One region of the Micromonospora sp. NBRC 110037 genome, then DNA from elsewhere that is predicted to be linked to it. Evidence: riboswitches for the same ligand, from Rfam matches in the RefSeq annotation. Region 1 holds a riboswitch; the other holds the start of a gene.

Evidence for each region. Region 1 has a riboswitch for glycine ahead of gcvP (aminomethyl-transferring glycine dehydrogenase). Riboswitches for the same ligand answer to the same signal wherever they lie in the genome.
Region 2: linked by a shared signal. The riboswitch ahead of gcvT (glycine cleavage system aminomethyltransferase GcvT) and the one ahead of gcvP (aminomethyl-transferring glycine dehydrogenase) in region 1 are both predicted to bind glycine.

What each region holds. Positions count from the first base shown of each region.
Region 1 is NZ_BBVA01000002.1:1,594,079-1,600,345, reverse strand. It holds gene pip (prolyl aminopeptidase) at 1-413, shown strand, start outside; gene A4R25_RS06295 (chorismate-binding protein) at 468-1,664, opposite strand; gene A4R25_RS06290 (DUF5999 family protein) at 1,788-1,988, shown strand; gene gcvP (aminomethyl-transferring glycine dehydrogenase) at 2,083-4,905, opposite strand; glycine riboswitch at 4,978-5,069, opposite strand; gene A4R25_RS06280 (NAD-dependent protein deacetylase) at 5,129-5,971, opposite strand; gene A4R25_RS06275 (NAD(P)H-binding protein) at 6,052-6,267, shown strand, end outside.
Region 2 is NZ_BBVA01000005.1:32,492-38,758, reverse strand. It holds gene A4R25_RS16500 (proline dehydrogenase family protein) at 1-53, opposite strand, end outside; gene glyA (serine hydroxymethyltransferase) at 146-1,414, opposite strand; gene gcvH (glycine cleavage system protein GcvH) at 1,421-1,798, opposite strand; gene gcvT (glycine cleavage system aminomethyltransferase GcvT) at 1,831-2,958, opposite strand; glycine riboswitch at 3,097-3,186, opposite strand; gene A4R25_RS16480 (LysR family transcriptional regulator) at 3,291-4,253, opposite strand; gene A4R25_RS16475 (collagenase) at 4,362-6,267, opposite strand, start outside.

The DNA.
Region 1 (6,267 bases):
CGTACGCGCGGCTGCTCGACGACCCGGACCCGGCGGTGCGGGAGCGGGCGGCGCGGGACTGGTGCGACTGGGAGGACGTGCACGTGTCCCTCGCGGGCGGGTACGCGCCGGATCCGCGGTTCGCCGATCCGGTGTTCCGGTACGGGTTCGCCCGGCTGGTGACGCACTACTTCGCGAACCGGGGTTTCCAGCCGGACGGGCAGGTGCTGCGCGACGCGGGCCGCCTGGCGGGCATTCCGGGGGTGCTGGTGCAGGGCCGGCTGGATGTCAGCGGCCCGCCGGACATCGCGTGGCTGCTAACCCGGGACTGGCCTGATGCGCGGCTGGAGATCGTGGAGTCCGGCGGGCACGGCGGCGGGCACGGCATCGGCGAGCGGGTGGTCGCCGCCCTGGACGCGTTCGCCGCCGGCTGAGCCGCCGCGCACGGCCGCTACCGGCCGGCGGAGCCGCCGCGAGCGGGCCGGCCGTCAGCCGGCGAGCAGGGCGCGGATCGGGGCGGCTTTGGCGGCGGCCTCGGCGACCTCGGCGGCCGGGTCGCTGTCCCAGGTGATGCCCCCGCCGGCCCACAGGTGCAGCAGGTCGCCGTCGGCGGCGGCGGTGCGGATGGTCAGGCCCAGGTCGAGGCGGTCGGGTCCGACCCAGCCGAGCGCGCCCATGCTCGCGCCGCGTCCGACCGGCTCCAGCGCGGCGATCTGCGCCAGCGCGGCGCGTTTGGGCGCGCCGGTGACCGAGCCGCCGGGGCAGACCGCGCGCAGCAGGTCGGCCAGGCCGAGGCCGTCGGCGGGCGCCGCGGACACCGTGGACTCCGCCTGCCACAGGTCACACCAGCGGCGTACGGCGAACAGCTCGTCGACGCGCACCGAGCCGGTGCGGGCGACGCGGGCCAGGTCGTTGCGTTCCAGGTCGACGATCATGACGTGTTCGGCGCGTTCCTTGGCGGAGGCGAGCAGCTCGCGGCGGCCGGCGGGGGTGGCCGGGCGGGTGCCCTTGATGGGGCGGGTGACCAGGCGGCCGTGTTCGACGGCGATGAGGGTTTCCGGGGAGGCGCAGCCGAGCGCCCAGCCGGGGCCGTGCAGGGTGCCGCCGTAGCGGGCGCCGGGCAGCGCGGCGAGGCGGGCCAGCGCCGGCCGGGGGTCGCCGGTGTACGGGGCGGCGGCGTGGCCGACGAGGTTGGTCTGGTAGACGTCGCCGCGGGCGATGGCGGCGCGGACCACGTCGACGGCGGCGGCGTGCGCGGCCGGGGTCCAGCTGTCGCGCCACGGTCCGAGCCGCCACCCGCCGGCGTGGGCCGGTGGCGGGGTCGGCGTGGGCCGGTCGGTGTGGTGGTAGACGACCACGACCAGGTCTGGCAGCGTCGGCGCGGGGCTCGGCGCGCCGGGCGACACGCCGAGGGTGTACGCGCCGGCGGCGGCGGACAGGTAGAGCGCCGCGCCGCAGACCGCGTCGTCGGGGTCGTGGCGGCCGGGGCGGGTGAGGTCGTCGCGGGTGACGCCGTGCGCGGCGAGGAAGCGTTGTGCCAGGTCGGCGGGGTCGCCGCCGTCGGTGGCGGACCAGTGCAGGCGGGCCGTCTCGACCAGTCGGCGACGGCATCCGGGCGGGGCGCCGGGGGTATCGACCTCCACCTGTGGGAGCGCTTCCACAACGTCTGGCCCGTTACGGGTCATCCGTTCAGCCCATTCTCGGTGAACAAGACGCATCCTTGCTCGTTGCCGCTCAGTTTTCCTTGGTACTGTGCGTCACTGGTCATGTGAACCATGACACAGTGCCCCCACAGTCCGGAGAACCCGATGTGTCAGCACCAGCCCACCTGCCCCTCCGCCGACGCGACCGACCGCGAGGCCGCCCGCGTCCTCGCCTGCTTCCCTGAGCAGGGCTGGAGCCTGCTCTGCAACGGTGTCATCGTCTTCGAGGACACCGGTGAGCTGCTCCCCGACGGACGCACCATCGCCCCGCACCGGGGTCCGGCCCGTCACGCTCTCGTGGCCTGAGCCATCACGCAGCGTCAGTGAGCGTACGCGCCGGTCATGACCGGCCGGCGCGCCGGCCGGGGCGGCGAGAGCCCACCGCCCCGGCGTTCGCCGCTCAGTCCTCGAACGCCTCCGGCGCGGGACACGAGCAGACCAGGTTCCGGTCGCCGTACGCGCCGTCGACGCGCCGCACCGGAGGCCAGTAGCGGCCCGCCCGGTCCACGCCCGCCGGGTAGGCGCCCACCGACCGCGGGTACGGGTGCGGCCACTCGTCGGCCGACACCATCGCCGCGGTGTGCGGCGCGTTGGACAGCGGGTTGTCCCCCGCCGGCCACTCCCCCGAGCCGACCTTGTCGATCTCCGCCCGGATCGCGATCATCGCGTCGCAGAAGCGGTCCAGCTCGGCCAGGTCCTCACTCTCGGTCGGCTCCACCATCAGCGTCCCGGCCACCGGGAACGACATCGTCGGCGCGTGGAAGCCGTAGTCGATCAGCCGCTTCGCCACGTCGTCGACGCTGACGCCGGTGGCCTTGGTCAGCGGCCGCAGGTCCAGGATGCACTCGTGCGCGACCAGGCCCTTGTTGCCGGCGTACAGCACCGGGAAGTGGTTACGCAGCCGCGCCGCCACGTAGTTCGCGGCCAGGACGGCCACGCCGGTGGCGCGGGCCAGCCCGTCGGCGCCCATCATCCGCAGGTACGCCCACGGGATCGGCAGGATCCCCGCCGACCCGTGGTTGGCCGCCGAGATCGCCGGCCGCCCGTCGGCGCGGGCACCGAGGGGGTCGCCAGGCAGGAACGGCGCCAGGTGCGAACGCACCGCCACCGGCCCGACGCCGGGGCCGCCGCCGCCGTGCGGAATGCAGAACGTCTTGTGCAGGTTCAGGTGCGACACGTCCGCGCCGAACCGGCCCGGCTTGGCGAACCCGACCAGCGCGTTGAGGTTCGCGCCGTCGACGTACACCTGACCGCCGGCGTCGTGGACCTTCGCGCACAACTGCGCGATGCCGGTCTCGTACACGCCGTGCGTCGACGGGTACGTCACCATGATCGCGGCGAGCGCGTCCCGGTGCTTGTCGATCTTCGCGTCGAGGTCGACCAGGTCGACGTTGCCGTCGGCGTCGCAGCCGACCACCACGACCCGCATGCCGGCCATCACGGCGGACGCGGCGTTGGTGCCGTGCGCCGACGACGGGATCAGGCACACGTCGCGGTGGGCCTCGCCGCGCTCGCGGTGGTAGCCGCGGATCGCCAGCAGCCCGGCCAGCTCACCCTGCGACCCGGCGTTGGGTTGCACGCTGACCGCGTCGTAGCCGGTGACCTCGGCCAGCCAGCCCTCCAGCTGCGCGATCAGCTCCCGGTACCCGGTGGTCTGCGCGTTCGGCGCGAACGGGTGCAGGTGCGCGAACTCCGGCCAGGTGATCGGTTCCATCTCGGTGGTGGCGTTGAGCTTCATCGTGCACGACCCCAGCGGGATCATGCCGCGGTCCAGCGCGTAGTCGAAGTCGGCCAGGCGGCGCAGGTAGCGCAGCATCGCCGTCTCCGAGTGGTGGCTGTGGAACACCGGGTGGGTGAGGAAGTCCGACGTGCGGGCCAGCCCGCCGGGCAGGGCCGCGTCCACCTCGCCGTCGAACCCGTCGACGCCGAACGCCGCCCACACCGCCTGCAGGTGCGCGGGCGTGGTGGTCTCGTCGCAGGAGATGCCGACCCGGTCGGCGTCGACCAGCCGCAGGTTCACGTTGCGCGCCGCGGCGGCGGCCACCACGTCGGCGGCCCGGCCCGGCACGGTCGCGGTGACGGTGTCGAAGAACGCGACGTCCGCGACCTGAACGCCGCCGGCGCGCAGCCCGGCCGCGAGCCGCGCCGCCGCCTCGTGGGTACGCCGGGCGATGGCGCGCAGCCCGTCCGGGCCGTGGTAGACGGCGTACATGCCGGCCATCACGGCGAGGAGCACCTGCGCGGTGCAGATGTTGCTGGTCGCCTTCTCCCGCCGGATGTGCTGCTCGCGGGTCTGCAACGCCAGCCGGTACGCCGGGTTGCCGTCGGCGTCGCGGGACACCCCGACCAAGCGGCCCGGCAGCATCCGCTCCAGGCCGGAGCGCACCGCCAGGTAACCGGCGTGCGGACCGCCGAAGCCCATCGGCACACCGAACCGCTGGGTGGTGCCGGCGGCGATGTCGGCGCCGATCTCGCCCGGCGGGCGCAGCAGCGTCAACGCCAGCAGATCCGCGGCGACCGTCACCAGCGCGCCCACGCCGTGCGCCGCGTCGACCAGCGCCCGGTCGTCGCGGACCGCGCCGGACGCGCCCGGGTACTGCAGGTGCAGGCCGAAGAACTCCGCCGGCAGCTCGTCACGCTCCACGTCGATCACCCGCACGTCGATGCCGAGGGGCTCGGCGCGGCTCGTGATCACCGCGACGGTCTGCGGCAGCGCGTCGGCGTCGACGACGTACACCGGGCTCTTGCTCCTGGACGCGCGGCGCGCGAGGGTCATCGCCTCGGCCGCGGCGGTGCCCTCGTCGAGCATCGAGGCGTTCGCAGTGGCCAGACCGGTCAGGTCGGTGACCATGGTCTGGAAGTTCAGCAGCGCCTCCAACCGGCCCTGGCTGATCTCCGGCTGGTACGGCGTGTACGCGGTGTACCAGGCGGGGTTCTCCAGCACGTTGCGGCGGATCACCGCCGGGGTGTGCGTGCCGTGGTAACCCAGACCGATCATGGACACGGCGACGGTGTTGCGGGACGCGAGGGCGCGCAGCTCGGCGATCGCCTCCCGCTCACTGGCCGGGGCGGGCAGGTCCAGGGTGCCGTGCCAGCGGATCACCTCGGGGATCGCGGCGTCCATCAGCTCGTCGACGGAGCCGTAACCGACGGCCTCCAGCATCCGGCGCTCGTCGGCCGGGCCGGGGCCGATGTGCCGGTCGGCGAACTGCTCTGCGGTCATGCGCTGCGCTCCTTGGGGGGCGAGGTCGACGGGTCGGCCTCCCCCTGAGTCGCGCTGACGCGCTCCACAGCGCCTGCCCACGTGGTCCTTTTGCCTGAGAGGTTCCGGGGAGAATCTGCCCCTTCGGCGCCGCCGGGATCGGCGGTCTCTCCCACGTGGGTGGTACCGGCACCCCCAACGCTACCAGCGGGCGTGTTTCCGGCTCATGTCCCGGGGTTGTCGATCACACCGGCGCCGGGGCCGCCGCGCACCGGTCCGCCAGCGCGCGCAGGGTGGCGCCCAGCGGCGCGTCCAGGCGCAGCGCCGCGTAGGTGTCGCCGCGGGTGACGCCCTGGTTGACGATCGCCACCGGGATGCCGTGGCGGGCCGCGCGCAGCACGAACCGCCGCCCCGACATCACCGTCAACGACGACCCCAGCACCAGCAGCGCCCGGGCCCCCTCCACCAGGGCGAAACAGTCGGCCACCCGCGACGCGGGCACCGTCTCGCCGAAGAACACCACGTCCGGTTTCAGCATGCCGGTGCCGCACAGCGCGCAGTCGACCGTGCGGAACCCGGCCACCGCCTCGTCCGGCAGGTCCACGTCGCCGTCGGGGTTGACGTGCGCCACCCGCGCGTCGAAACCCGGGTTCGCCTCCGACAGGCGCCGGTGCAGCTCCTCGCGGCCGGTGGCGTTGCCGCAGTCCAGGCACGTCACCTCGTCGAGGCGGCCGTGCAACTCGATCACGCCGGTGGCGCCGGCGGCGGTGTGCAACCCGTCGACGTTCTGCGTGATGATGCCGCCGAGCAGCCCGGCCGCCTGCAGCCGCGCCACCGCCCGGTGCCCCTCGTTCGGCGCCGCCCGCGCGATGGTCTGCCAGCCCAGGTGGCTGCGCGCCCAGTACCGCCGCCGCGCCAGCGGATCCCGGGTGAACTCCTGGTACGTCATCGGGGTGTGCCGGCGGGACGCGCCGCTGGGCCCCCGGTAGTCCGGAATGCCCGACTCGGTGGACAGGCCCGCGCCGCTGAGCACCACCACGTCCCCGGCGGCCACCAGCCGCGCCAACGCCTCGAACGCCTCACTCACCCGTCCATGGTCCCTCGCCGGACCCGCACCTCCCACCCGGACGCCCGGCGGGGCGCGCCCGGCCGGGCTACGTTGATCGCATGCGCGTCGTCATCGCCGGAGGGCACGGCAAAATCGCCAAACTGCTGGAGCGGGAACTGGCCGGACGCGGAGACACCGCGCTCGGGCTCATCCGCAACCCCGACCACGCCGCCGCGCTACGTGCCGCCGGCGCCGAACCGGTCCTCTGCGACCTGGAACACACCGACGTCGACACCCTCGCCGCCCACCTGGCCGGCGCCGACGCCGTCGTGTTC
Region 2 (6,267 bases), on a different contig from region 1:
ATTCTCCGGAGTCGGTGACTGCCGGCTGCCAACAGCAACAGCTTGTTCGGCAATTGGGGTCCTTTCTCGGGGCTGTCGTCGCCCTCAGGCAGCAGAGCGTGACGAAGCGATCTACCACCCGCGGAAGCTCGGGTTCCCCGTACGGTCAGGAGGTGTGGCCGGGATGGAGGGGGTGCCGATCGACGAGGCGAGCCACCCGCGTGCGTAGCGACGTGTCAGCCTCCCTGGCGGTCAGGGCAGCGGCGATGATGTCGGCCACCTCCATGAAGTCCGCTTCGGAGAACCCTCGGGTGGCGAGACCGGAGGTGCCGATCCGTAGCCCGGAGGTGACCATCGGCGGGCGGGGGTCGAACGGCACGGCGTTACGGTTGACGGTGATCCCGACGCCTTGCAGCAGCCGCTCCGCCTGCGCGCCATCGAGATCGGCGTGGCTCAGGTCGACCAGCACCAGGTGCACGTCGGTGCCTCCGCTGACCACCCGGATGCCGGCCTTCGCGACCTCGGCGGCGCAGAGACGATCAGCAACGATCTTCGCTCCGGTCAGGGCTCGCCGCTGCTGATCCTGGAACTGCGGTTCTCCGGCGATCCGGAAGGCCACCGCCTTCGCGGCCACGACATGCGCCAGCGGACCACCTTGCTGGCCTGGGAAGACCGCCGAGTCCAGCCTCCGCGCGAGATCGGTGTACGCGCTGAGGATGGCGCCGCCCCGAGGGCCGCCGAGGGTCTTGTGCGTGGTCAGGGTGACGACATGGGCGTGAGGCACCGGGTTGGGATGCAGGCCGGCCGCGACCAGCCCGGCGAAATGGGCCATGTCTACGAGCAGGTATGCACCCACCTGATCGGCGATCCGCCGGAATCGGGCGAAGTCGAGCGTTCGAGGGTAGGCCGACCAACCGGCGATGAGCAGCTTCGGCCGATGCTCGCGCGCCAGTTCTTGGACCTCATCCATGTCGATCAGGTGGTTCTCGGCGCCTACCCGATAGCTCACGGCCCGGTACAGTCGCCCCGAATAGTTGATGCGCATGCCATGGGTCAGTCGACCGCCGTGAGCGAGGTCGAGCCCGAGGATGGTGTCACCCGGCTGGATAAGAGCAGCCATCACGGCGGCGTTCGCCTGCGATCCGGAATGCGGCTGCACGTTCGCGTAGGTGGCGCCGAACAGCCGCTTGGCCCGGTCGATCGCCAGGAGTTCGATGTCGTCGACATGCTCGCATCCGCTGTAGTAGCGCCGCCCCGGGTAGCCCTCCGCGTACTTGTTGGTGAGGGCCGATCCCTGCGCCTGGAGGACGGCTCGGGGCGCGAGATTCTCGGAGGCGATCATGCCCAAGGTCTCGTGCTGCCGGCGTAGCTCCCGGCCGATCGCCTCGGCGACGGCGGGGTCGAGATCGGCCAGATCATCGTCGAAGGCTGCCATCGGGGCCTACCGCGACTCGTCGGAGAAGGCGCGGTACTCGTCCGGCGACATCAGGGAAGGCACCTGCGCCAACCGGACCCGCAGGAGCCAGCCTTTGCCGTACGGATCGGCGCCGATCAGGCCCGGATCGGCGATGACCGCCTCGTTGACGGCGACGACCTCTCCACTGACCGGGAGGTACAGCTCCGCGACCGACTTCGTGGATTCGACCTCTCCACACACGTCACCGGCAGTCAGCTGGCTCCCCGGCTCGGGCAGTTCCACGTAGATGACATCACCGAGCGCTTCGGCGGCGAAAGCGGTGATGCCCACTTCGGCCGGCTGAACCGAGTCGTTGACCCACTCGTGGTTGGGGCTGTACTTCAGGTGTTCCGGTACGTTCATGACGCTGAACCCTCGCAAGGAATGGCCGCGGATCACCGCGGACGACGGTAGAACGGAAGAGGGACGATCTCGACCGGCTCGGTGGTCCCCCGGACCTGCACGGCCAGCCGGATGCTGTCGCCAGTGCCGGCACGGATGCTGGCCATCGCGATCGGCCGCTTGAATGTGGGTGAAGGGGCGCCGCTGGTGATGAGGCCGACCGGATCAGCGCCATGGCCGTCGTCGGTCAGCGTCACCACCTGCTGGCCCGCTCGGGGAATTCTCTGCCCGGACGCGACGAGGCCGACAAGCCGACGGGTGACACCGCTCTTGTGGGCCTCGGCCAGTGCGGCTCGTCCGACGAAGTCGCCTGGTTTGACGAAGGACACCACCCGCCCCAGCCCGGCATCGAACGGGGTGACGTCACGGCCGATCTCTGCGCCGTACAACGGCATTCCAGCCTCGATGCGGAGGGTGTCGCGGCACGCGAGCCCCGTGGGCGTCAAGCCGTGACGCCGACCGGCCACAAGCGCTGCTTCCCACGTGCGGACCGCGTCTTCGGCGTGTACGAGCAGTTCGAAGCCGTCTTCGCCGGTGTAGCCGGTACGAGCGACGACGGCTGGACGACCGTCGATGTCCAGTAGCGCTGCGGTGTAGTAGCGAAGTCGGGTGAGTCCCGTACCGGTCAGGGCTTCCACGATGGGGGCGGCGCTCGGCCCCTGCACCGCGATGATCGCCCGCTCGTTCGTGCGGTCGGCGGCCCAGGCCGCGTAGTCCGCACAACGGGTCCTGATGGCCTCATAGACGACGCGTGTGTTGATGGCGTTGACGACCAGCAGGTACCGGTGCGATGCGAGGCGATAGGCAACGAGGTCGTCCAGCACCCCGCCGGCGGCGTCGCAGAGCATGGTGTAGCGCGCGCCGCCGATCGGTACGGCAGACAGGTGTCCGACCAGAGCGTAGTCCAGCGCTGTCGGGGCCTCCGGCCCCGTCACCTCGATCTGACCCATGTGGCTGAGATCGAAGAGGCCGGCCTGTTCGCGTACGGCGCGGTGCTCAGCGAGCTCGCTTCCGTAGCGGAGGGGCATCCGCCAGCCGCTGAAGTCGGTGAATCGAGCTCCGTGTTCTATGTGCGATGCATGCAGAGGTGAGCGGAGCAGAGCCGCAGGGTCCTGGTGCACGGGGGCGCTCCTCGTCCCGACGCACGCGGCGTCGATCGGTCGGTTGCCTCCCGCTCTGTCATTGACCTGAGAGCTTCACCGCTGCGTCAGCGGCTTGCACCGTGGGTGAGACGACGGTCGTCTGCTTTCCAGAGTTACCTCGCCTGCACGGTAATGGGGCCTGAGAGTTTCTTGGGAGTTTGCTCCTTCGGCGCTCCGAATGAACGGAGTCTCTCCCGTGCAGGTTCGAATGGTGTCTATGTAGTTGTGAGTCATTCGCAGGTTAGGTGACCGCACATACCGCGTCAACATCATCCTGCCCATAGCTGACGCCTATATATCGCGTCGGATCGCTACGACGCTGCGGGATGGGCGTGGGGATTGGCCCGCCACCATCGGGCGAAGGCAGCGTTGTCGTTCACGTGATCCAGGTAGGCCCGGGTGATGGCCTGGAACAGGGCGCTGCTCTCTGCATGGGTCAGCGCATCGCGCCGCCAGACGACCACCAGCCTGGCCAGCAACTGCGGCTCCCCGCGCAGCGGCAGCACCCGAGTCCCGGCGGCCGGGGCCCAGGTCGGGTCGACCAGCCGGACACCGTCTCCGGCGGCCACCAGTGGGTGCGCGGCGCCACTCGGCGCTTCGTACCGGATCTTCGGCTCGAAACCTGCGGCGCGGCAGGCCCGTCGCAGCGAGGCGAGTGAGCCGTCGTCCGGCCCCGGCGGGCACACCCACGATTCGTTTCTCAGGTCGGCCAGCCGCACCTGCTCGTGGTGGGACTGCGGGTGGGAGGCGGACATGGCGACAAAGATCGGGTAACGGGGGATCAGCGGCCGGCTGGTGAGCGTGGGACCGATCGGCAGCTCGAAGCCCTCAAGGATGCCCAGCAACGCGGCATCCAACTGGCCTCGGGTGAGTGCCTCCACCAACAGGCGCGAGGACGGCTCGATCTGCAGCGCGATCTCCGGATCCGGGAACGCTTCCGCGACATGGCGTACGAGACTGCCCGCGCAGGCGATGTGGACGGTGCCGAGTCGGAGCAGGCCCGGAATGGGGTGCCGGTCGCCGAAGTCCTCGACGAGCGCGTCGACCTCGGCCAGCACGACGCGGGCGCGCTGGAGCACCTGCTTGCCGAGTTCGGTCGGTTGCATACCGGTACGGCTTCGGACGAACAGCGGCCCACCGACCGTCTTCTCGATCCGATGCACCTGGGCCGTCAGCGCGGGCTGCGACAGGCCCAGGCGGGCGGCGGCGCCGGTCACGCTTCCGGCCTCGGCGATGGCACTGATCGCCCGCAGGTGGCGCACATCGATGCCCATGACCGAGATTATGCACGCGACCGCAGGCAGTGCGGCGGCCACAGGGCAGGCGGGCGCGCCGCCCGGCGACTCTCGCCGGGCGGCGCGCTCATACCCATCACATGTGGTTCAGTAGCGCGTGCTCACCGTGGCGCCGGAGCAGGCGGTCTTCCCGTAGAGGCTGATGTAGTGGTACCCGGCGGCCGGGCTGGGGACGGCCAACGACTCGGTGTTGCCGGCCCCGGCGGAGGAGCGGGTGGCGTTGCTGGTGGTGGCCCAGCTCGACGGACTGTAGTAGAGATCGCAGTTGCCCGTGCCGCCGGCTACGGCAATGGTCAGGGTGCTGACGCCGGCGGGCAGGTAGATGTACAGGTAGTCGTAGTTGCCCGCGGTCGCGGAGCGTCCACTGCGCTGGCAGTTGCGGTCGAGGGTCCGCGTGTCGGTGCCGCTGCATTCCGGCACGGTGGTGCCGCCGCCCGTCGTGACCGAGATCGTCTGGGACGATCTCGCGGTCGCTCCCTGGTTGTCGGTGACCGTCAGTGAGACGGTGTAGGTGCCGGCCGTAGCGTAGGTCTTGCTGGGGTTGACGGCCGACGAGGTGCTCCCGTCCCCGAAGGCCCACTGCCGGGAGGCGATGCTGCCGTCGGCGTCCGTGGACCGGTCGGTGAAGGTGGCGGTGAGCCCACTGGTCGTCACGGTGAACGAGGCGGACGGGGGCTGGTTGGTCGGGGGCGGCGTGGTGCTCCCGCCGCAATCCCCTGCCGCGCAGCGCGTCAGCCAGGCGTCGAAGTCCGCGTCGTAGCGCGAGCCAATGGTGCTGGTGAGGTACGTGCGGGCGGCGTTGAATGCCCCCGATCGGTAGTATCCGAGCACTGTCGTCATGTCCGGCCGATGGGACTGCATCATGTACCGCACGGCCAGGTAGCCCCAGTTGTAGATGCGCGTCTGGTCGTTGTTGTAGGTGGTGTCGAACAACGTACGCAGCGCATAGGTGTGGTTGCCCGCCTGGTTCTGGGCGCTGGTGTAGGTGACGTTCCGGTAGGAATAGGAGACGTACTCGGCGAAGCCTTCGATCCACCAGATGGTCGGTGTGGTGATGTTGGCGCTGAAGTCGCCGTACATGTTGAACCGGCCATCGAGGTAGTGGGTGTACTCGTGGTTGAGGTTCCAGATCTGGAAGGCCGGCCGGACCCACTCGGCTTCGTAGGCGATGAACCTTGCCTGGTTGTTGGGGTCTGACGGGTTGCCCTCCAGGTACATACCACCGTTGTTCGTATCGATGCCGTAGATGGCGCCCGCGTAGGTCTGGTAGTCGGTGCTCGAGTTGAAGACGACCACCTCGATGTCGGTGTTGACATCGCCTGCCACCGGCCCGCTGTCTGCGACCAGGCTGTGGAAGTAGGCGTCCTGACCTTTCAGGCTGGTGCAGGACTGGCTCAGTTCAGCCGAGGTCATGTCCTGCGCGACGATCTTGATCGACGGACTGCACGTGTAGTTGATCGTCAGGACAGAGCTGGTCAGCTGGGCGGAGAGGTTGCAGGTGGTGTAGTAGGAGCAGTTGGCGACGTCGTATGCCTGGGTCATCTCTGCGACGCCGACCCAGAGCGGCGCCGTCGGGCCGGTCATGTTGCTTCGCGAGAGAAGCGCCGACGCCATCGGCCGCACGATGGGACTGAGCGGGGCGTGCTGCAGGAATCGTCCGAGTTCCCGGCCCGCGTTCGACGTGAGGTAGCCGTTGTCGGTGCCGAGGAGACCGGCGTGGGTGTTGGCGAAGTTGTACAGGTTGTCGAGCACGGTGCGGTCGGCCTGCACGGCGGAGACGAACGCGGGCACCTGGTGGCCTCGGAACAGCACCGTGTAGACGTTGTTGACCGCGTTGAGCATGTACCAGGACGAGGTGTACGACGAGTTGAAGCCGGTCAGGAGCCGGTTCACCACGAACAGGTATCGGGCGTTCTCCTGTGCGCTGTCGATGAGCGTCACCGCCTCCGCCAGGGTCTCACCGTTGGCGTCGGTCACGTCCCAGGCGCGTGGG